One region of the Methylophilus sp. Leaf408 genome, then DNA from elsewhere that is predicted to be linked to it. Evidence: predicted binding sites of a transcription regulator. Region 1 holds the regulator's gene; each other region holds the start of a gene.
The links. The regulator sigma-54, encoded in region 1, starts transcription at its own class of promoters, with help from an activator protein. The targets are predictions, from matches to a motif close to TGGCACNNTTCCTGCT.
Positions count from the first base shown of each region.

Region 2: glnA (type I glutamate--ammonia ligase) is a predicted target of sigma-54. The motif match lies at 2,912-2,927, and genes of this name have one in related genera.
Region 3: LPA26_RS09465 (DUF2126 domain-containing protein) is a predicted target of sigma-54. The motif match lies at 3,536-3,551, and genes of this name have one in related genera.
Region 4: LPA26_RS09645 (TorF family putative porin) is a predicted target of sigma-54. The motif match lies at 3,782-3,797, and genes of this name have one in related genera.

Region 1 covers NZ_CAKASK010000002.1:480,444-486,220, reverse strand. Annotated here, with positions in the region: gene gltA (citrate synthase) at 1-428, opposite strand, end outside; gene LPA26_RS13240 (anhydro-N-acetylmuramic acid kinase) at 599-1,726, opposite strand; gene tyrS (tyrosine--tRNA ligase) at 1,856-3,094, shown strand; gene LPA26_RS13230 (RNA polymerase factor sigma-54) at 3,158-4,705, opposite strand; gene lptB (LPS export ABC transporter ATP-binding protein) at 4,712-5,458, opposite strand; gene lptA (lipopolysaccharide transport periplasmic protein LptA) at 5,470-5,777, opposite strand, start outside.
Region 2 covers NZ_CAKASK010000001.1:2,310,681-2,316,457, forward strand. Annotated here, with positions in the region: gene glnL (nitrogen regulation protein NR(II)) at 1-605, opposite strand, end outside; gene LPA26_RS10795 (DUF4124 domain-containing protein) at 728-1,219, opposite strand; gene glnA (type I glutamate--ammonia ligase) at 1,343-2,752, opposite strand; gene LPA26_RS10805 (rhodanese-like domain-containing protein) at 3,106-3,555, shown strand; gene aroE (shikimate dehydrogenase) at 3,605-4,423, shown strand; gene mtgA (monofunctional biosynthetic peptidoglycan transglycosylase) at 4,455-5,141, shown strand; gene uvrA (excinuclease ABC subunit UvrA) at 5,273-5,777, opposite strand, start outside.
Region 3 covers NZ_CAKASK010000001.1:2,015,891-2,021,667, reverse strand. Annotated here, with positions in the region: gene LPA26_RS09480 (valine--tRNA ligase) at 1-1,885, opposite strand, end outside; gene LPA26_RS09475 (NfeD family protein) at 2,062-2,502, shown strand; gene LPA26_RS09470 (SPFH domain-containing protein) at 2,583-3,422, shown strand; gene LPA26_RS09465 (DUF2126 domain-containing protein) at 3,591-5,777, shown strand, end outside.
Region 4 covers NZ_CAKASK010000001.1:2,054,618-2,060,394, reverse strand. Annotated here, with positions in the region: gene LPA26_RS09675 (pilus assembly protein) at 1-112, shown strand, start outside; gene LPA26_RS09670 (hypothetical protein) at 477-632, opposite strand; gene LPA26_RS09665 (hypothetical protein) at 917-1,300, shown strand; gene LPA26_RS09660 (DUF1993 family protein) at 1,305-1,808, opposite strand; gene LPA26_RS09655 (YifB family Mg chelatase-like AAA ATPase) at 1,820-3,319, opposite strand; gene LPA26_RS09650 (accessory factor UbiK family protein) at 3,365-3,613, opposite strand; gene LPA26_RS09645 (TorF family putative porin) at 3,868-4,839, shown strand; gene glnK (P-II family nitrogen regulator) at 4,916-5,254, shown strand; gene LPA26_RS09635 (ammonium transporter) at 5,270-5,777, shown strand, end outside.

The DNA.
Region 1 (5,777 bases):
GCCATCGCGCCGACGACGGCTATCATCACAGCCATCGGGTGAGCGTCGCGCCTGAAGCCGCGGAAGACATTACTCATCTGGTCGTGCAACATGCTGTTTTTGCGGATTGCGTTGACGAACTCTTCACTCTGGGCGGCATTTGGCAGCTCGCCATGTAACAGCAGGTGGGATATTTCCAGGAAGTCGCAATTTTCCGCCAGGGTTTCAATAGGGTAGCCGCGGTAATACAGCAAACCTTCTTCACCATCAATAAAGGTGATGCCAGAATCGCAAGCCGCCGTGGACATGAATCCCGGGTCATAAGTGAAAATGCCGTGTTTGCCCAGGCTGCGGATATCGATGACATCGGTACCTAGCGACCCTTTCAGGATCGGGAGTTCTATTGCGGGGGTGTCGTTATCAAAAGAAATGGTCGCTTTGGTTGCCATAACATACTCAAAATGGTGTAGACGGGTTAAGACTAAATTATACGCAATCAACTCTCCAAAATGCGCACTTGCGGGGAGATTGAAAGTGAAAACACGGAAAAAGCTGTCAAAACATGCACCAGAATTAACCGCTAGCATGGTGCAGTTGCACTGCTTGCGTGAAAAATCCGCTACGCGGAATAGATGGCGCCGAGCACTCGTGGGCCGCGTGCGCCAGTAACTGCCGGAAGGTTGCCACTCAAGCCATCGACACAGCATTGCGCCAGCCACGCAAACGCTACTGCCTCTACCCAATCCACCTCTACGCCAAGTTTGTCGGTTGGCTCAATGCAGCAGCCAATCAGTGCGGATAAGCGCTCTATCAATAGGCCGTTATGCGCACCGCCACCGCAGACATAGGCCTCGTCTATAGCCGGACAAAAGCGTTTGATGGCATCGGCAATACTAAGCGCTGTAAGCTCCAGCAAGGTTCGCGCGATATTTTCCGGGCGGTCATCAACCACGTTTAAATGTTGCGCCAGCCACTGTTGGTTAAACAAATCCCGTCCTGTACTTTTTGGTGCAGCCTGCGCCAGATAGGGTTCAGCCAGCATGGCTTCTAATAAAACACTATTTACCTGTCCGCTGGCAGACCAGGCGCCATTGGCGTCAAAGGACTGACCTGTGTGTTGTTGCGTCCATTGATCGAGCAACATATTGCCGGGGCCGGAATCGAATCCGGTCACTTGTCCATCCACCGGTAACCACGAGATATTGGCAATGCCGCCGATGTTGATAATAGCTCGGTTTTTAGTAAGGCTCGCAAACACCGCCTGGTGAAAGGCCGGTACCAAAGGTGCGCCCTGACCGCCTGCTGCAATATCCCGGCTGCGGAAATCACCTATTACTGTGATATTCGTCAGTTCTGCCAGCCGGGCATGGTTACCTATTTGTAAGGTATAAGCCTGGCCATCTGGCAGGTCTGGACAATGGCGTATGGTTTGTCCGTGGCAGCCAATCGCGGTAATTGCTGATGCCGGCAATTGGCTTTGCTGCAAAATTTTTAATACAGACTCTGCGTAGAGCTCGGCCAAACTATTTGCCATCAGTGCTGCATCATGCAGTTCATTGATGGCAGGTTGGTGCAACGCCAGCAATGCCCGTTTGATGACGGATGGGTATGGTACAAATGCCTGGTCAACTTGTTCAAAGCGATCACCGGTATGCGCGACCAATGCCGCATCAACACCGTCCAGGCTGGTGCCTGACATGATGCCAATAAAGTAACGCGTATCGGGGACTGCTGACTGTGAAATCATAGGCCCACATAGTAACATCGTCGCGGGATATGCCTACAGTAATGCACCAGATTACGTTAAAATAGCCGCTTTAATTTAAACCATGCTGTTAAGAAGTATCTTCGCTAACAGCGTGACAGAAATGTATTTATGACAGACTCAAAACCTTCAGCCGAGGCGATCAGCACGGAAATTTCCCCCGAGATTGCCAAAGCACTGGCTATTATCAAACGCGGTGCGGATGAATTGCTGATCGAGCAAGAATTGGTTGAAAAGCTCAAAACCGGTAAGCCACTGCGCATCAAGGCAGGTTTTGACCCAACCGCACCTGATCTTCATTTAGGCCATACGGTACTTATCAATAAATTGCGCCAGTTGCAGGATCTTGGTCACCAGATCTTATTCCTGATCGGTGACTTCACCGGCATGATAGGTGATCCCACTGGTAAAAGCACTACCCGCCCGCCGCTTACGGTAGAGCAGGTCAAAATCAATGCGGACACTTACTCAGAGCAAGTATTCAAAATCCTGGATCCGGCTAAGACTGAAATTGTGTTCAACTCCAAATGGTTGAGCGAGCTTGGTGCAGCTGGCATGATTAAACTGGCTGCCAGCCTTACTGTGGCGCGTATGTTGGAGCGTGATGATTTTTCCAAGCGTTTCAAAGGTAATCAGCCGATTGCGATTCACGAGTTTTTATACCCGTTGTTACAGGGCTACGATTCTGTCGCCTTGCAGTCCGATCTGGAGTTGGGCGGCACCGATCAAAAATTTAATTTGCTGATGGGCCGCGAGTTGCAGAAGCAGGCAGGAATGGCGCAGCAGTGTGTGCTGATGATGCCATTGCTGGAAGGTCTTGATGGCGTTAATAAAATGTCCAAATCGCTGGGCAACTATATTGGTATCAGCGAGGCACCCGAATTAATTTTTGCCAAAATCATGTCTGTCTCCGACACGCTGATGTGGCGCTATATTGATTTGCTGTCTTTTGCCTCATTGGAAACCATCGCCGAATGGAAGGCGCAAGTTGCCGGTGGCGAAAACCCGCGTAATATCAAGGTAGGTTTTGCGCAGGAAATCGTAGCCCGATTCCACGGTCAGGCAGCAGCAGAAAAAGCACTGGCAGATTTCCAGACGCGCGCCAAAGGTGGCATCCCTGATGATGTGCCGGAAGTGGAAGTGGCCATTGAAGGCGAGAGTATTGGTATCAGCCAGTTACTGAAACTGGCTGGCCTGGTAGAAAGCACCAGTGAAGCGATGCGTGCTATTCAACAAGGTGGCGTGAAACTGGATAGCGTAAAAGTGGAAGACAAAAATCAGCAATTGGAAAAAGGCGTGGTGGTGGCCCAAGTTGGCAAACGCAAGTTCGCCAAAATAACCATTAAGTAATAACTGCTTGAAAGTAAAAGGCCGCTTTTTAGCGGCTTTTTTCTGGAAGATAGAGATTACGTTTTAAAGTGACTTACGCAAATTGGCGGGTGGAATGCTCAATGATTCACGATATTTGGCAATGGTCCGGCGCGCTACCACAATGCCCTGTTGGGCCAGGGTGTCGGTAATCTGATTATCTGATAATGGTTTTTTGACGTTTTCTTCTGCAACCATTTGTTTGATCAGTGCGCGGATCGCCGTCGCCGAGCAGGAGCCGCCAGCATCTGTGGCAACCGAGCTGCCGAAGAAGTATTTCAGTTCATAAACACCACGTGGTGTGAGCATATACTTATGCGTAGTCACCCTGGAAATGGTGCTTTCGTGCAATTCGAGTTCTTCAGCAATCTCACGTAATACCAGCGGGCGCATGGCAATGTCACCGTGCTCAAAAAAGTTGCGCTGCCTATCCACAATTGCTTGCGATACGCGCAATATGGTCGAGAAGCGTTGCTGGATATTCTTGATCATCCATTTGGCTTCCTGCATCTGGCTTTGCAGATACTGGCCGGAACTCTCACGATTACGTTTAAGGATGTCGGCATACATCTGGTTGATGCGCAATTTAGGGATCACGCCGTCATTCAGGGTTGCCACCCAGATGCCTTTGATTTTTTTGACCACCACATCATGCTGGATAAAATGATCGTGGCTGAAATTGGAAAATTCGCTACCCGGCCTCGGGTTTTGCTGGCGGATTAGTTGTTGCGCGCCTTTGAGTGAGGCTTCATCGCAACTCAATTGTTTGCGCAGCTTCACAAAATCTTTATTGGCAAGTAGTGCCAGGTGATCTTTGACCAGCGCGATGGCGGTTTTCAGGTAGGGCGTATCCGCAGGCAAGGCATTAAGTTGCAATAACAGGCACTCACGCAAATCGCGTGCGCCTATGCCGATCGGGTCGAGATTCTGGATCAGCTTGAGTGCGGTTTCCAGTTCGAGCAAGTCAACCTCAAGTTCCAGCGGCAGGTTTTCAACAACCTCCTGCAGATCCTGTTCGAGATAGCCGTCATCATTAATGCTGTCGAGCAGCAGTTTAACCAGGCTCATATCGCGGTGTGATAAATGCGCCAGCTGAATCTGGTCTATGAGGTGCTCACGCAAGCTGATGCTGCTGGCATCCTGGCGGGAGAAATCGCCGTCTTCATCGTCATTATTGTTGCGGCCTGCCTCGTCCCAATTGCTGGTACTGCCAAATTCGCCATAATCATCTTCAAATTCCGGCGGTGTGAATTCTTCATTAAGGTTGGGTAATTCGCCTTCATTACCGCTAAGGTCATCCCGTAATTCTTCACGCAAAGTATCGGCTGGCGAAGAGATATCCTGCTGAATGGCTACGTCAAATGAACTGGCATCTTCCACTTCAGCCTGAGCCTGCAACGGTGCATCGGGCGTGTTATCTTCAAACTCGCCTTCTTCATTGTCAGCCATTTCCAGTAAAGGATTTTCCTGCAAGATGGCTTCCAGCTCCTGGTTAAGTTCCAGCGTCGACAATTGCAACAGACGGATAGACTGCTGCAACTGTGGCGTAAGAGCCAGGTTTTGCGACATGCGTAATTGCAGGTTTTGCTTCATAACAAATTACAGCCTAAAGTTTTTGCCCAGATATACTTCACGTACACCTTCGTTCTGGATGATTTCATCCGGCGTACCCGCGGCAAAGATGGCGCCTTCATTCACGATATAAGCGCGGTCGCATATATCCAGCGTTTCACGCACGTTATGATCTGTGATTAAAATGCCTATATTCTGGCTGCTGAGGTAACGGATAATTTTCTGGATCTCGATCACCGCAATCGGGTCAATCCCGGCAAATGGCTCATCCAGCAGAATAAATTTCGGGTCAGTTGCCAGGCAACGCGCGATTTCAACCCGGCGGCGCTCACCCCCTGACAAACTGACAGCCTGGCTATTGCGGATATGTTGGATATGTAGCTGATCCAGCAATGATTCCAGTTTGGCTTCACGTTGTTCAGAGGTATAAGGACGGGTTTCCAGTATCGACAGAATATTATCGGTCACAGACATCTTGCGAAAAATGGAGGCTTCCTGCGGCAGGTAGGCCAGACCCATACGCGCACGCTCATGCATGGGGGCGTGGCTAACATCGGTGCCATCCAGGGTGATACGGCCGTCATCCAATGCCACCAGGCCAACAATCATGTAGAAGCTAGTGGTTTTGCCTGCACCATTCGGACCCAGTAATCCGATCACTTCACCACTATGCAAATCAAGCGTGGTGTTTCTGACGACGGTACGGCCCTGATAGGTTTTTTTTAAATGGCTGACGCACAAATGGCTGTTGTCTGGAGAAACGGTTGTTTGCATATTGCCAGTCTTTACTGTGATTCTTTCTTGGATCCGTTTTCAGGTGCATCGGGTACCGGTTCAGTCCTTAATTGCAACGAGCGATTCATCCGTAACCCTTGTTGGGTATTAGATTTGTTATCTAACACTGGTGGGGTTGTTTTGTTTTTTGGCTGTATGGTAGCTTTCACGCGGCTGTTGGCGGTGCCATTCGGGTTTGCTTTAGTGCCACCGATCACTTCTGCATATTCGGCATTGGCGTCATAACTGATGTAATCACCCGTCACTACGTCTTCTCCACGTTTGACCCAGGCATTGGTATACAGTTGCACTTTATCCA
Region 2 (5,777 bases), on a different contig from region 1:
TCGTATTTGGGCACACGATGCGGCACCAATAAGCGATCCATCAGGCTATGCAGACGGTCAGCTTCTTTAATGATGACCTGGGTATATTCTTTCAGGCTGGGTTGCGGCAATTCAAATTCAAGTAATTGCGCTGCGCCACGCAGGCCGCCTAAAGGGTTACGGATTTCATGTGCCAGGTTGCGTAGCAGTTCGGAATTGGCCTGTTGCTGAATCAACATGCGTTCTTCCCTTGCGATGCGTAACTGCTGATCCATTTGTACAAATTCCAGAATCAGCATGTCTTCAGACGTCTGGTTAATACTGGTTGAAATCGGCGTTACGGTGCAAGTGACTGCAGTGGTATGTCCACGCTGTGTAGTTAAAGTGAACTCGTGTTCGCGGAAAGGTCCTTGCGTTTGAATGGCATTGGTAACTGCCATTTGCAGGATTTCGCAATTCACAAATACATCGTGGATATGCAGGCCTTGAATTTGGTTGGCACTGAAGGCGAATAAAATCTCTGCGCTTGAATTGGCATAGGTTACTTCGAGCTGGTTATTCAGCAGTATCACCGCAGTGGCAATATGCTCTAGCCCGTTAAACCCATTCGGAGAAATTTGAACCATATCCTCAGCTTTTAATGATCAGCTTGTTAAAGTAAGTGATGACGCCCTGTTTTAAAGCAAAAGCTAAGCCAATTCTATATGATTTATTTCATTCCAAATTAAAAACTCCCAAAATGGTGCATTTAGTGCGTAAGCTCTTTATTCAGCAAGTCAACATTGCGTTGATGAGCCTGGATTTCAGCCTCAATAATGCGTAATTTTTCTTCGTACTTAGCCACATTCCTAAAGGTTTTTCCGTTCGCGGCTCTGTACACTTCCGGGATGTTTTTTTGCTCTTCATAAAGCTGCATTGCGTTCTCAAGTGCTTGTTTTTCTTGATCTAATTCCGTCATTAAAATTTCACGACGTTTAGCATCGCGTTGAGCCTGCACCTGATTATCCACTTTAGGAAAGTTGCTAGGGGTAGGTGTTTTGGCAGTAGACTTCTTTTGGGGTGTAACCTCAGGAGGTGCAGTCTCTTTTGGTCCGCTAATCACTAACTCAGGCTTCTGTTTTCCTTCAGGCTTGATATTGGTATAGGTGGTTACGCCATTGCTGTCAGTAAATTTGTAAATATCAGCGAAACTGGCGTGAGCTGCCAACAAGGTGGTGATAAAGTAAAAAAGTCTTTTCATGGCAATAGTTTAGAGTAGATTGTATAGCTTATCAACGTAGCTGAAATTCGAATGGTTGACGCTAGAGAGAACCATAAAAAACAGGGCAGCCGAAGCTGCCCTGTTTTGGTGCGCATCTTGCGATTAGCAGGAGTAGTACAGACCAAACTCAACAGGATGTGGTGTTTGACGTAACTTGGTCACTTCTTCCATTTTCAATGCAATGTAAGAATCAATCCAGTCATCAGAGAAAACGCCACCACGGGTCAAGAACTCGCGGTCTTTATCCAGATACTCAAGCGCTTGTTCAAGTGATGAACATACGGTTGGTATCAATGCATCTTCTTCTGGTGGCAGATGGTACAAGTCTTTAGTCGCTGGTTCACCTGGGTGAATCTTGTTCTGAACGCCATCAAGGCCCGCCATTAACAAGGCTGAAAAAGCCAGGTATGGGTTGGCAATCGGGTCTGGGAAACGCGCTTCAACACGGCGAGCTTTATCAGAATGTACGAATGGAATACGGATCGCTGCAGAACGGTTTTTAGCTGAGTAAGCCAGTTTTACCGGGGCTTCGTAATGCGGCACCAGGCGTTTATATGAGTTAGTACCTGGGTTAGTGATCGCATTCAATGCGCGAGCATGTTTGATAATGCCGCCGATGTAGTACAGGGCGAAATCGCTCAAACCGGCATAGCCATTGCCTGCAAACAGGTTTTTGCCATCTTTCCATACGGATTGGTGCACGTGCATACCAGAGCCGTTATCGCCAAACATTGGTTTAGGCATAAAGGTTGCTGTTTTACCGTAAGCATGCGCTGTGTTGGTAACCACGTATTTCAGGATTTGCGTCCAGTCAGCACGTTGTGTCAATGTTGCAAACTTGGTACCAATTTCACATTGGCCGGCAGTTGCTACTTCATGATGGTGCACTTCAACTGGCACGCCCAGCTCTTCCAGGGTCAATACCATGGCAGAGCGGATGTCATGCAATGAGTCGACTGGTGGTACTGGGAAGTAACCGCCCTTAACGCCCGGGCGGTGGCCTGTGTTGCCGCCTTCGAATTTTTCACCTGATGACCAGGCTGCTTCTTCAGAATTGATTTTAACGAAGCTACCACCCATGGTGGCGTCCCATTGTACGCTGTCAAAGATAAAGAATTCTGGCTCAGGACCAAAATAGGCTGTGTCGCCCAGGCCGCTTGATTTCAAGTAAGCTTCAGCGCGTTTGGCCAGGCTACGTGGGTCACGGTCATAACCTTTACCATCGGTAGGGTCTACAACATCACAGGTCAGCACTAATGTTGGCTCGTCAAAAAACGGGTCAACGAATGCTGTGCTTGCATCAGGCATCAGTTGCATATCAGAAGCTTGAATGCCTTTCCATCCGGCGATGGAGGAACCGTCAAATGCATGGCCTTCTGTAAATTTATCTTCGTCGAAGTGAGAAACCGGCACGGTTACGTGCTGCTCTTTACCTCTGGTGTCGGTAAAACGGAAATCGACAAATTTGATGTCGTTTTCTGCAACCAATTTCATTACGTTTGCAACGGACATTACATTCTCCTCAATGATCAAGGTCTAAAACCGGTTTTTAAGTTGTACACGCAAAAAACGGGACATGTTGCGGATGTCCCGAAACGTGGGCAAATACTCATAATGGATTTGGAATTCTGCTTAACACTGAATCCCGCTAAATCTTTAGAGTGTAATATTAGCAGGAAGCATGCCACCCAAAAATATGCATTTTACGTGGTTTACAGGTAACCTGCATAAAATAGTAAAAACCGTTAGCACCATTTGTGTGCATTGCAACAAATTGAGCACAAAAGTGGTGCATTAGAGAAAGCTCTGGCTTTAAAGGTATACTCTTCACTTTAGTAAATATGATCAAAACTAAAGGTGGTACCGTGAGTAATTTGGATGATATTTTAAGTAACGGCAATACGCGAGGAAAGCAAAGTAGCCTGTCTTACGCAGGTGCGTTAACCCCACAAGAAACATATACATTGATTGATCAAGGCAATGGCGTCGTGCTGGTGGATGTAAGATCGCGTGCAGAACTCGAATTGGTTGGCCGTGTGCCGCTAGCTAAACATATTGAGTGGGCTTCTTACCCGGGGATGGTGCCAAACCCTGATTTTGCAGCTCAGTTGCAAACACAAGTAGACAAAAATAGTACCGTTATTTTTATGTGTCGTACTGGTGGACGTAGCCATAACGCTGCGCTATTGGCACAGCAGTTGGGATATGGCAATGCATACAATATGCTGGAAGGGTTTGAAGGCGAAGCTAACGAATTCAAGCAGCGCACACTGATAAACGGCTGGAAACACGCAGGTTTACCGTGGAATAACTAATTAAATAGCGTATAAGCCAAATCAATCGACCTCATCAAATCTTTAACGTATGTCCACCGAAAAATTCGCAGTGATTGGGCATCCAATCGAGCATAGCAAATCGCCTTTAATACATCAGGCTTTTGCCAGCCAATTCGGTAAATCCATTAGTTACGAAAAGCTGCTGTCACCGCTGGATGGATTTTCCGAAACAGTGAGCCGCCTACTTTCAGAAGGTTACCGCGGTGCCAATATCACTGTGCCGTTCAAGTTTGAGGCATTTGAAGCCAGTCATGTACTTTCAGACCGGGCAACCTCTGCCGGCGCAGTGAATACTTTAAGTTTTAAACACGAGCAAATCATAGGCGATAATACCGATGGCTGTGGTTTAGTAAACGATATTCTCAGGCACTGGCGCCGCAATATTGAGGGGCAAAAGATTTTGCTGCTAGGCGCTGGCGGCGCGGCTCAAGGGGTGATATTGCCGTTATTGGTGCAGAAGCCGGCGCTATTGACTGTGGCTAATCGCAGCCTGGATAAAGCACACATGATGGTGCAGCGATTTGAAGCTGTTGCGCAATCGAATCAGGTAAAGTTGGCAGTGCAAACATTTAATGATTTAGCTGAAAATTATGACATTGTGATCAACGCGACTTCGGCCGGTTTGCAGGCAGAGGCATTGCCACTAAAGGATACGATTTTCGCGCATCACACCTTGGCTTATGACATGATGTATGGCCGGGAAACACCTTTTATGCAGCAAGCCCGCGCAGCTAAAGCACAAGTCTCTGATGGCCTGGGTATGCTGGTAGAGCAAGCCGCCGAAGCCTTTTATATCTGGCATGGCTTACGTCCGGATACTGCACCCGTGATTCAATCATTCAGATAATCCTGACTAGTTAAAAATAAACGTTAACGCCATGAAGCAAACCCTCAAACTGTTTTTCGGCATTCTGTTGTTATGGGTACTGCTTTATCAAATATGGGTACTCGCACATATATTGTGGTGGGTTGATCATAATCCTGAATCAACGGCCTTTATGGAAGCGAGGTTAGAGGCCATGCAGGAAGCCAAACCTGAAGCCCGGCTGCAACAAAAATGGGTGCCTTATGCGAGGATGAGTTCGCATTTAAAACGTGCGGTGATTGCAGCTGAAGATAGCAAGTTTATCGAGCACCAGGGTTTTGACTGGAACGGGATAGAAACTGCGTTTGAAAAAAACCTTAAAAAAGGCAGGATTGTGGCTGGCGGCTCAACCATCAGCCAGCAATTGGCAAAGAATCTGTTTTTGTCAGGGCACCGTACACCCTGGCGCAAAGTGCAGGAAGCCATCATTACCTTTATGCTCGAAAACCTGATGAGCAAACGCCGTATACTGGAAATCTACCTGAACGTTATTGAGTGGGGTGATGGTGTGTTTGGCGCGGAAGCGGCGGCAAAACATTACTTTCACGGCAACGCCAAAGCACTTGGCCCGAGTGAAGCTGCACGGTTGGCAGCCATGATCCCCAATCCACGCTTTTATGACAATCACCGCAGCACACGCTTTTTAAACCGCCATGCCGCCACCATACAGGCCCGCATGCGATTGGTGAAAGTGCCCTGACTTTCAGGCTTTATTTAACCAATCAATCGCAGACAATACGCCTAGAATCCATAGCAGAACTATTTGTATGTGGCACAAACCACATCCGCAGTCAGTGCAAAGCACTGCAGGGGAAAGGTTGCATGTTGACCTTAGCCCTTTACAGCGAGATGTTCCAACAAGGGTGTGAGGTAACGGCCAGTATAACTGGCCGTATTTTTTGCCAGTGTCTCAGGCGTGCCCACGCCCACTACCATACCACCGCCATCGCCCCCTTCCGGGCCCATATCAATCAGCCAGTCTGCTGTTTTAATCACATCCAGGTTGTGCTCAATGATGACCACCGTATTACCGGCATCGCGTAGACGATGAATGACGTCCAGCAATAACTGGATATCCGCAAAGTGCAGGCCAGTGGTTGGTTCATCAAGGATATATAAGGTACGGCCGGTGTCACGTTTGCTCAACTCCAGTGCCAGTTTCACCCGTTGGGCTTCGCCGCCAGACAAAGTTGTCGCTGACTGACCCAAAGTGATGTAACCCAGGCCCACGTCCAGCAGGGTTTTGAGTTTCCGCGCAATCACCGGCTGCGCATTGAAAAAGTCATGCGCCTGCTCAACTGTCATTTCCAGTACTTCACGGATATTCTTGCCTTTG
Region 3 (5,777 bases), on a different contig from region 1:
AGCGAAGTGCATCGGTGCCATAGGCTGCAATGCCTTCCGGAAATTCCTTACGTGTACGCTTCTCGATTTTTTCTGCATCTTTCGGGTTCATCAAGCCTGTCGTACGCTTTTTCAACAGTGAATCCAGGTCTATGCCATCAATCAGGTCTATCGGATCCAGCACATTGCCCTTGGATTTGGACATTTTCTGGCCTTCCGCATCGCGGATCAGGCCGTGCACGTATACATGCTTGAACGGAATCTTGCCGGTGATATGCTTGGTCATCATCACCATGCGCGCCACCCAGAAGAAAATAATATCAAAACCGGTGACCAGTACTGAGGATGGCAGGAACTGCTGTAGAGCCTGATTCTGCGCGTCAACCACTTCGTCGCCGGTCCAGTCCAATGTGGAGAATGGCCACAACGCAGACGAATACCATGTATCGAGTACGTCATTGTCACGTGTCAAAGCACCGTTATACCCATCTTTGGCCGCCATGGATTTGGCTTCCGCTTCATCATGCGCAACATACACTTTGCCATCATCGCTGTACCAGGCTGGGATCTGGTGGCCCCACCACAGCTGGCGTGAAATACACCAGTCCTGGATATTGTTCAGCCACTGGTTATAGGTATTTACCCAGTTTTCCGGGTAGAACTTGATCTCGCCATTGGCGACTACTTCCAGGGCTTTTTCCGTGATGCTCTTGCCATCCTCACCCGGTTTGCTCATCGCGACAAACCACTGGTCAGTCAGCATAGGCTCAATGACCACATTGGTACGGTCACCACGCGGCACTTTCAATTTGTGTTTTTCAACCTTGACCAGGAAGCCGCCGGCCTCAAGATCGGCCACCACCTGTTTACGCGCAGCAAATCGCTCCAGGCCGACCAGGTTGGCAGGTAAGGCAATCGGTGATTTGCTGCTACCGTCAGCGGCATAGACTTCTGCGGTTTCTGGAACAAAGCCTTGCAGGTTCAGGATTACCACCTTGTCCAATCCCTGGCGCTGGCCGACCATATTGTCGTTGAAGTCATGTGCCGGCGTCACTTTCACAACACCGGTGCCGAATTCTTTGTCTACATAGTCATCGGCAATCACCGGGATGTTGCGGTCACACAGCGGCAATGCTACATGTTTGCCAATCAGGTGGGCGTAACGCTCGTCTTCCGGGTGCACCATCACTGCCACATCACCCAGCATCGTTTCCGGACGGGTGGTTGCGACAGTCAGCTGGCCAGAACCATCGGCAAGCGGGTAGTTGATATGCCACATGGAACCATCTTCTTCTTCCTGCACCACTTCCAGGTCAGACACGGCGGTTCCCAGCTTCACATCCCAGTTCACCAGGCGTTTGCCACGGTAGATCAGGCCTTCATTGAACAGGCGGACAAAGGTTTCAGTCACTACCTTGTTGAGGCCGGCATCCATGGTGAAGCGCTCGCGGCTCCAGTCAGGCGAAGTACCCAAACGGCGCATTTGCTGAGTGATGGTGCCGCCGGAATACTCTTTCCACTCCCAGACTTTTTCCAGGAATTTTTCGCGACCTAAGTCATGGCGGCTCACACCTTGCGCATCCAGCTGGCGCTCTACCACTATCTGTGTGGCAATACCGGCATGATCTGTACCCGGTTGCCACAAGGTATTGTCGCCGCGCATACGGTGATAACGGGTCAGCGCATCCATAATGGTCTGGTTGAAACCATGGCCCATATGCAGGGTGCCGGTGACGTTAGGCGGTGGTAACAGGATGCAGAAATTATCTTTGACTTCGGGGTTCATGCCAGCGGCATAAAAGCCTTTGCTTTCCCAGAAGGCATACCATTGGCTTTCAATGGTTTTCGGGTCAAAGGATTTGGCGAGTTCGCGTGCGGGATTGGAATTTTGTGTAGGGGTATTCATGCGCCTGATTTTACCATAGGCCGCGCTTCGCTTTGATGCCTGAGCTCGCCTTTGTAGCAGATTCTGCAGGCGAATCTTCATCAATCATTGAGCGGGCGTCATATCTGCAATCAGCAGAGAATGCTACTATGTAAAATTAATCTTCAACATTGGTGGATTCAGTGGGAGTATTTGGCATGGATATCATGTGGGTTTGGTTTGGTCTGGGCCTGATTTTACTGTGTCTGGAAATGCTATCCGGCACTTTGTATCTGCTTTGGCCCGGGATGGCGGCGTTGGTGATGGGATTGGTTTCCTGGTCGTTGCCGGCATTCAGTACGGCATGGCAAATAGTGGTGTATGCCATTTTTTCCGTATTAGCAGTGCTTATCTGGCGCAAACGTGAAAAAAGCAATCCAACGCCGCGTGTAGGGCAAGCGCAAGGTGAGGAAATTGGTCGCCAGGGTGTGATTATTGCCACAGTAAGTCCGGCGCAGCCAGGCAAAATTCGTTTTAGCCAGGGCGTGATGGGTAGCAAGGAGTGGACAGCGGTTGCTGATGTGGAGATTGCCATCAATCAACCTGCCAGCATCATCACGGTGGAAGGCAATAGCTTACGCGTTGCACCGCTGGCCTAAAACTTCTAGGCTAATTAATCGATCATTCATCGGGATGCGCAATTCAGCAGCCCATCAGTATATTAAACAGAGGAGTTCACATGGAAATCAGCATTATCTTATTGATACTGGCAATTATCGCCATTGTTAAAGGCGTGCGCATCGTCCCGCAGGGCGAAGAGTGGGTGGTTGAGCGCCTGGGTAAGTTTGCCGGCATCATCAGCCCGGGATTGCATGTGATCAACCCGATTTTAAGCAGGGTCAGTTATAAAGTCACGACCAAAGACATCATTCTGGATATTCCTCAGCAGGAAGTGATTACCCGGGATAATGCGGTCATCCTTGCCAATGCAGTGGCATTTATGAAGGTGTCCAATATCGAACGCGCTGTCTATGGTATTGAGAACTTCAGGGAAGCTATGCGTAATATGGTGCAGACAAATCTGCGATCAATTATCGGTGGCATGGATTTGAATCACGCGCTGACTTCGCGTGACCGCATTAAAGCCGAATTGAAACAAGCCATTGCTGACGAAGCACTTGATTGGGGCTTAACAGTAAAAAGTGTGGAAATTCAGGATATCAAGCCATCAGCAAACATGCAGGATGCCATGGAGCGCCAGGCTGCTGCAGAGCGTGAGCGTGTAGCGGTTGTGACTGAAGCGGAAGGTGCCAAGCAATCACTGATTTTAAATGCTGAAGCGCGTCTGGAAGGTGCACGTAAAGATGCCGAGGCGCAACTAGTGGCAGCTAATGCCTCTGCCGAGGCGATTAAACTCATTGCGCAGGCCGTGAAAGAAAATGACACATCAGCGACTTTCTTGCTGGGTGACCGGTATATTCAATCGCTGCAAAAACTCGCTGAATCGCATAATAGCAAGCTGGTGCTAATACCGGGTGATGTGGTCGGTGCCGTTAAAAATCTGATAGGCGGAAAGTAAGCTGTCATGTGACTGATTGGCCATGATTTGAGATGGCCAATCAGTCACTTTGAAACGTTTTCCTGAGTTTATTATCTTGTGATACAGCTACACATGCTTTAAACCTGAGCAGCTGGCATATTTCATGCATCCCACTGCTTAAAACAATCATTTCCAAGAGGGGTCGCAGTGGCAATTCGCGTGGCGTTACATCACCGCACCAGCTATACCTTTGACCGCCTGGTCAATCTTTCTCCTCACGAAGTCCGCCTGAAGCCAGCCGCGCATGCGCGTACCCCGGTGCTGGCTTATTCGCTGACGGTCACGCCCGAGAAGCATTTTATCAACTGGCAGCAAGACCCATACGGTAATTATATTGCACGCTGCGTATTCCCTGAAATGGTGCGCGAACTCGACTTTACGGTCGATTTGGTGGCGGATATGACGGTCATCAACCCGTTTGATTTTTTTGTTGAAAAATATGCCGAGCAATATCCATTTAATTACACCGAACAGCAGGCGTTTGAACTGACAGCGTATTTGCAGCCCGATAACGTTGGTTCTCTACTGCAAAGCTGGATAGAAAAAATACGCAGCCAGGTCATCAAGCCGGGTATGGGCATCGTCGATTTCCTGATGAGTGTGAACCAGTGCCTGCAAGGCGATATCGGTTATACGGTACGTCTGGAACCCGGTATCCAAAGGCCGGAAGAAACCCTGCAAAAGTTGACAGGATCTTGCCGCGATACTGCCTGGTTGCTGGTGCAGATTATGCGGCATCTGGGCCTGGCCGCCCGCTTTGTTTCCGGCTACCTGATCCAGCTTAAAGCCGATGTTGAGGCGCTGGATGGCCCAAGTGGCACCGACCAGGATTTTACTGACCTGCATGCGTGGACCGAGGTATTTATTCCCGGCGCTGGCTGGGTCGGGCTGGACCCCACCTCAGGCCTGATGGCGGGAGAAGGGCATATTCCATTAGCGTGTACCGCTTTACCTTCATCCGCCGCGCCAGTAGTGGGGTTCACCGATATGGCGGAAGTCACTTTCAAACATGAAATGACGGTGACACGCATCCACGAAGACCCGCGCGTGACCAAGCCTTACACTGAAAAAGACTGGCAGGCCATCGTCGGGCTGGGCGACCAGGTTGATGAGCAACTGATGGCCATGGATGTACGCCTCACACATGGTGGCGAGCCGACCTTTGTTTCTATTGATGATATGGATGGCGCACAATGGAATACATTGGCGCTCGGTGACCATAAACGCACTTTGGCGGGTGAGCTGGCGTTGCGCCTGAAATCACATGTAGCGCCCAAAGGGTTCCTGCATTATGGCCAGGGCAAATGGTATCCGGGTGAAGCTTTACCACGTTGGGCGATTAATATTTACTGGCGTCCCGATGGCAAACCTGCCTGGCACGATGCCAGCCTGTTTTCCGCCGAAGGCGCGGATGACGGCTACACGCATTTACAGGCACAGGCATTTACCAATCACCTGGCTGATATGCTTGGTTTCCCGCAGGCCTGTGTGATACCGGCGTATGAAGATGCCGTCGCACTTACCCTGCAAGAGCAGCAATTACCTGACAACGTGGATCCGCTTAAAGCGGATCTGAAAGATAGTGCCGAACGTCAACGCCTGGCCCGGTTACTCAACCAGGGTCTCGGTTCTGTGGTCGGCTTTATCATGCCACTCAAGCCAGTCGAGCAGCAAAAGGCAGGAGAGTGGCTGACCAGTAAATGGCCATTACGGCGTGAGCATTTGTATCTGCTGGGCGGCGATTCCCCCATGGGTTTGCGCCTGCCCTTAGCCTCATTACCCTGGCAATTGCCTGCTGACATCGAGCCTGACTTTCCGCTCGATCCCTTTGCGGAAACCTCTGCCTTGGGTGAATCGCGTGCACCCATCGTGCGCGCAAAACATAAAACAGTTCAGCCCACGGCGCGCGAGGTCATACACACGGCATTATGTGTGCAAGTGCGCAAGGGCAGGTTGTATGTGTTTATGCCGCCGGTCACCCGGCTTGAAGATTACCTCGATTTGCTCAGCGCGATTGAGCAGACTGCCAGCGATTTAAAACTCAAATTGTGGTTAGAGGGTTATCCGCCACCAAGAGACAGCCGCCTTAAATTATTGAGTGTGACGCCAGATCCGGGCGTGATTGAAGTCAATATTCATCCAGCCAAAAACTGGCGCGAACTCGTAGCCAATGTGACTATGCTCTATGAAGAAGCACGCCTCTGCCGCCTGGGGACTGAAAAATTTATGCTGGATGGGCGTCATACCGGCACCGGTGGTGGTAATCATGTCACATTAGGGGGAGAAACTGCAGCGGACAGCCCCTTGTTACGTCGTCCGGACGTGCTGCGCAGC
Region 4 (5,777 bases), on a different contig from region 1:
ACAAGTATTTGGTAAAACGAGTGGCGGACCGGGAGTAATTGATAACATATTTAAACGAAGAGAAAACGGCAGCTACGGCACCAAGCAAAGCTGGCATGAGCTGATTCAATAACAGTATCAAGCACAATAAAAAAGCCCCGGTCAGGGGCTTTTTTATATCTAATGCGTTACTTCACATTTTTTGCGAACACATACAAAATCGCACAAATCACTACAACAATACCAATCAGTGCATAGATTCCAATGGCGCCTTGAAACATACCTGCCTCCTGTCGTGATAGTTGAGGAAAGTTTATTCTAGGCAAACATCTTTCGGCTGTCTATGCGTTTGAGTCCTACAACTAGGTGACTTTACATGAGCGAATGATGGCCGGTTTGGTGACACAAACTGTATCGGCAATAGCAAATTTAAAAAGGCTTAACGCCTTTGTGACACAGATTGCATCGCAACAATCTGTGAAAGAAAAGAGGGTTGATTAAACGACTTCGAGTGACAGTTCAGCTGGCTTGTAAATAGCCAGTATATTATTGTCAGCAACAATGTCTTCAGCAAGATACATAATATCCTGTGCCGTCATCAGTTCAGGCATGCTAGCGGTATAAGTCAGCGGTTCTTCCTGCCAGTTGTTCATGATATTTCCTTTAGATGCACTTCTAAATAAGTTAATAACGTCATGTCAGATCAAATCTTGATAGCAGTCACATAATCATTCATTGCCGCTACTGCGATTGATCTTTAATGATGCTTAGCTTACTGGCCTTGTATGAAAATTTAATGAAGCAAATATGCAATGTATGTGTCAAAAGATTGTTTTTTGATGGCTGGTATAAAGCATTGAATGCGCGCAAAATAAGCGATATGGACTGCGAGAGATGAGAGCTTTACACAATGAAAACGCTAAAAGTGATAGGTCTAATGGCTGTGATATTGGTTATAAGCGCAGGCGTGCTTTACTGGCAAAATATGCATGAAGACGCGCCGGAAGTCGTGCATGGTGAGCTGGCGCAAACAATCAATCAATGCGATCTAATCGCCAGTAAGGCGGCGGCTGAGTTGCCTGAGGCGCTACCATTCCAGAAACAGGAAAAGTTTGCCAGGCAATCCCGCGTGCTGGATCGTTGCATGCAGGATAGAGGCTATCAGCAAAATCCAGCATGGGTTTCCAGTGCTAAGGCACGCGCTAGCGAGATTGCACATGCGCAAAATATTTCCCAGGATGAAGCTTTTGAAACGCTGCGCAGGCAGGCCATGTTAAAAGATGCAGGGGATGGCGCCAATTACTGGCGCCAGCGTTCATGAAAGATTAGCGTTTTTGCCCCAGGTAATCCGTTTTGCCTAACGGCACGCCGATGTGACGCAAGATGTTGTAAGCCGTGGTGATGTGAAAATAGACATTCGGCATCGCCCATTTCTGCAGGTAATCTAGTCCGGTAAAAGTCAGGTCGATTTTTCGGATTGTCAGCACCACTTCTTTACTCTCTGCGCCTTCTAACTGTGCGGGCTGAATCTTCGATAAAAAATCGATTGTTTTATCGATTCTCGCATACAGCATCTCAAAACTGGTTTCATCGTCTGCATATTGCGGGATTTCGAGGCCGGCCAGCCTGGCGCCAGCACCTTTGCTCATATCACTAACCAGCTGTACTTGCCGCGTCAGCGGATACATATCGATAGAGAGTCGGCTATTGAGTATTACCTGTGGCTCCACTTTTTTCTGCTCGGCATACAGTTCACCTTGCTGCAGGATGTGTTTCAGGTTTTGCAGGTTGCGCACCAACGGCGCGATGCTGACATCATATAAATGCATAGAGAGCGCTTTCAATATTCATAACGTCGATATTGTAACGCTTCAGCGATATGTGTATCACTAATCGTGGGGCTCTCAGCTAAATCTGCAATCGTGCGCGCCAGTTTGAGGATGCGGTGATAACTACGCGCAGACAGCGAGAATTTCTTCATCGCCGCCTGTAGCAACACATGGCTTTTATCATTTAGCTGACAGTGTGCTTCGATTTCAAGTGGTCCAAGCGCGGCATTCGGTTTATTTTGGCGCTGCATCTGCCTCTGCCTTGCCAGCATCACACGCTCCCGTATATTGACGCTGGCTTCGCCCACCTGGCTATGGCTTAACTCTTCCGGTTTGAGCGCAGGGACTTCAATGTTCATATCGATGCGATCCAGCAGCGGGCCGGAAAGCTTGTTTTTGTAACGCGCTATCTGTTCCGGCGTACAGCGGCAGCGCTGGTTATAGTGACCGTAATAGCCGCAAGGGCAGGGGTTCATGGCAGCTAGTAACTGAAACTGTGCCGGGAAGGTGGCTTGCCTGGCAGCGCGTGAAATCGTAATCGTGCCGCTTTCTAGTGGCTCGCGCAGAACCTCCAATACTTTTCTGTCAAACTCAGGCAGTTCATCGAGGAATAACACGCCATGATGGGCAAGACTGATCTCTCCCGGACGCGGCACGCTGCCCCCGCCGACCAGTGCGACTGCTGAGGCAGTATGGTGTGGGGCGCGAAAAGATCGCTGTTTCCAGCTTGAAGCGGGGAATTGGCTATTGAGTGACAAGATGGCCGCGCTCTCCAGCGCTTCCTGTGTAGACATCGCCGGCAAGATACTCATAAACCGGTGCGCCAGCATGCTTTTTCCGGTACCGGGCGGGCCGCTCATTAACAAACTATGTTGCCCGGCGGCCGCCAGCTCCAGCGCCCGCTTGGCGCGCAGTTGCCCTTTCACTTCCCGGTAGTCCGCCAATATGGGTGTTTCGCTGTGAGCCATGGCGGGTTGCTGTGACAACGCCTGTTTTTCAGACAAGTGCGCACATACGGCTAGTAGGCTGTCGGCGGCATAAATCGTTGAGCCTTCGACCAAACTTGCTTCGTATGCACTCTCTTGGGGCAGAATCGCCGCCCGTACATTTTCGGTATCCTGTCGTAATTGATAAGTCATGGCGAGTGCGCCGCGAATCGGACGCAATGCACCCGTAAGGGCCAGCTCGCCGGCAATCACATAACTGGCTAAATGCTTTTTGGGAAGCTGGCCGGAGGCGGCCAGAATGCCTAGAGCGATAGGCAAGTCATAGCGACCACCTTCTTTAGGTAAATCTGCAGGGGCCAGGTTGACGGTTATCCTTCTGGCCGGAAATTCGAATTGCGCGGTCTGGATCGCGGCGCGAACCCGATCCTTGCTCTCTTTGACCTCGGTTTCCGGTAACCCAACTATGGTAAAACTGGGCAAGCCATTAGCTAAATGTACTTCTACGACCACTTCTGGTGCTTCCATCCCGCTTAAAGCGCGACTATATAACACTGCCAGACTCATGCTGCACTCCTGCTTAACGGAATGCTAACAATTGTAAATTATTTTTTACTTTTCTGAGATGTGAGCTTGTTCCAAGGTGCTGATTTTTTCTTCCAGTACTCGTAATTGTTGCTGGGTACGGGCGAGTAAAGCCGACTGGATATCGAATTCATCGCGGGAAACAAGTTCCATTTTGGTGAGCATGCCCTGAATTAGTGCATGAATATTTGTTTCAAGCTCTGAAATTGGGCTTGATTCAATTAATTGTTTGATTTTAAAAGATAATTCTCTGATTCTCTCATTTGAAAATAACATAATTTATTGCTCCTTTTTCTGGAATTCTAGCATGTAAAGCAACAGAAAATCTAAAATTAACGCCTAATTTTTATATAAAAACTATAAAAATCAAATGGTTATAAAAGTATAAGAAATTAAAATTTTAAATAATAACTTAAATATATGATTTTAAACAATTATGTTGATTGGCACATGCTTTGCTTAGTGGTCAATGTTGTTTCATTCTCGTTTACAACAATTCGATCAAGACTTTATAGAGAGAGGACTCATAAATGCGTCAATCTATTTTACTTACAGCAGTATTAGGCACCTTGTCACTCGCACAAGTTTCTTATGCAGCTGAAGCTGAAGAAAAAGCGCCCGCGGCTGTAGAAGCAAAATCTCCATGGGCAGCGACAGCCAACATTGGCTTCGTGTCTGATTACTACGCACGTGGTATTTCACAAAACTGGCACAAACCTTCTGTACAAGGTGGCCTGGATATTACGCATGACAGCGGCTTTTACGTCGGCGCATGGGGTTCTAACGTCACACCAAACACTTTCCCTGATGCAACGGCTGAAGTTGATGTCTACGGTGGTTATAATGGGTCCGTACCTGGCGTTGAAGGTTTAGGCTACAGCGTTGGTTTGATCGGTTACCTGTATCCAGGTGGTTCATGGAAAAAATACAGAAGCTCTGCTGCTCTTGGACCAGATGGTGCAAACACTGTATTAACACCACGTGGTGGCCGCTGGGATACCGCTGAAGTTAACTTTGGTTTGGCTTATGGCTGGTTGAGCACGAAGCTTTCTGTAACATTGACTGACTGGTTTGGTGCTGAGCGCGCAACCGGCTGGGATGGAAGTACAAAAGGCAGTACTTACTTTGAAGTGAACGCAAACTATCCATTGCCATGGTGGGACCTGACACTGGTAGGTCACGTGGGCCAATTGAATGTCAATGGTAAACTGGATACTACGTTTACAAGTGATGGTGGTATCAACGGTCCAAGTACAAGCTTTTCAGGTGCTTCCAGCCCTGATTACACTGACTACAAAATCGGGTTGAGCAAAGCGTTTAAAATCGGTGCCTCTGAAGGCTGGAACGGCGGTATCTACTACGTAGGTGCCAGCAATAGGCAGTACTGGGGTGAAAACGGTTACGGCGGTACAAGCTTTAACGGTAAAGGCGATGCAACTCGTGCCCAAAGTAAAGATTTGAACGAAGGTCGCTTGGTATTTACTCTGACTCGTACGTTCTAAGTGTTGTAAAAACATAAGTGCTGTAAACACATCTGGCGGGCACGGTGCCTGCCAGAGTTAACAACAGGAGAAGCAAATGAAATTTGTGTCCGCAATAATCAAGCCGTTCAAGCTTGATGAAGTGCGTGAAGCTTTGTCCAACATTGGGGTACAAGGCATCACCGTCACTGAAGTAAAGGGGTTTGGACGCCAAAAGGGGCATACCGAGTTGTATCGTGGCGCTGAATATGTCGTGGACTTTTTACCAAAAGTAAAACTCGAAGTAGCCATTAAAGACGATATGCTGGACCAGGTGGTAGATGCCATCGAGAAAGCGGCGGCGACTGGCAAGATTGGCGATGGCAAAGTATTTGTCTTCGATTTGGAACAAGTTTATCGTATCCGCACCGGTGAAACCGGTCCGGATGCGTTATAGGAGAGGGCTTCAGCTATGAAGAAAATTCTTTCTGTATTATCGCTGGTCGCCCTGATGGGTTTGGCAGCAACTCCAGTCACCTATGCTGAAGAAACTGTGACAGAAACTGTTACTGTGACGGAAACAGTGACGCCTGATGCTGCACCTGGAGCCGAAGCGCCAGCAGCAGAAGCCGCACCCGCTGAGGCCGCACCCGCTGAGGCCGCACCCGCTGAGGCCGCACCCGCTGAGGCCGCCGCTGCACCTGCGACACTGGATGTCGGCAATACCGCATTCATGATTATCGCGACTGTGCTGGTGATCCTGATGACGATTCCTGGCCTGGCACTGTTCTATGGTGGTTTGGTACGCCAGAAAAACATGTTGTCAGTATTGATGCAGGTTTTTGTGGTGTTCTCGCTGATCTCTGTGTTGTGGGCGGCTTATGGCTACAGCCTGACATTCACTGAGGGCAATATGATTGTCGGCGGCTTGAGCAAGGCATTTTTGTCTGGCATCACGACTGACAGTTTGTCCGGCACGA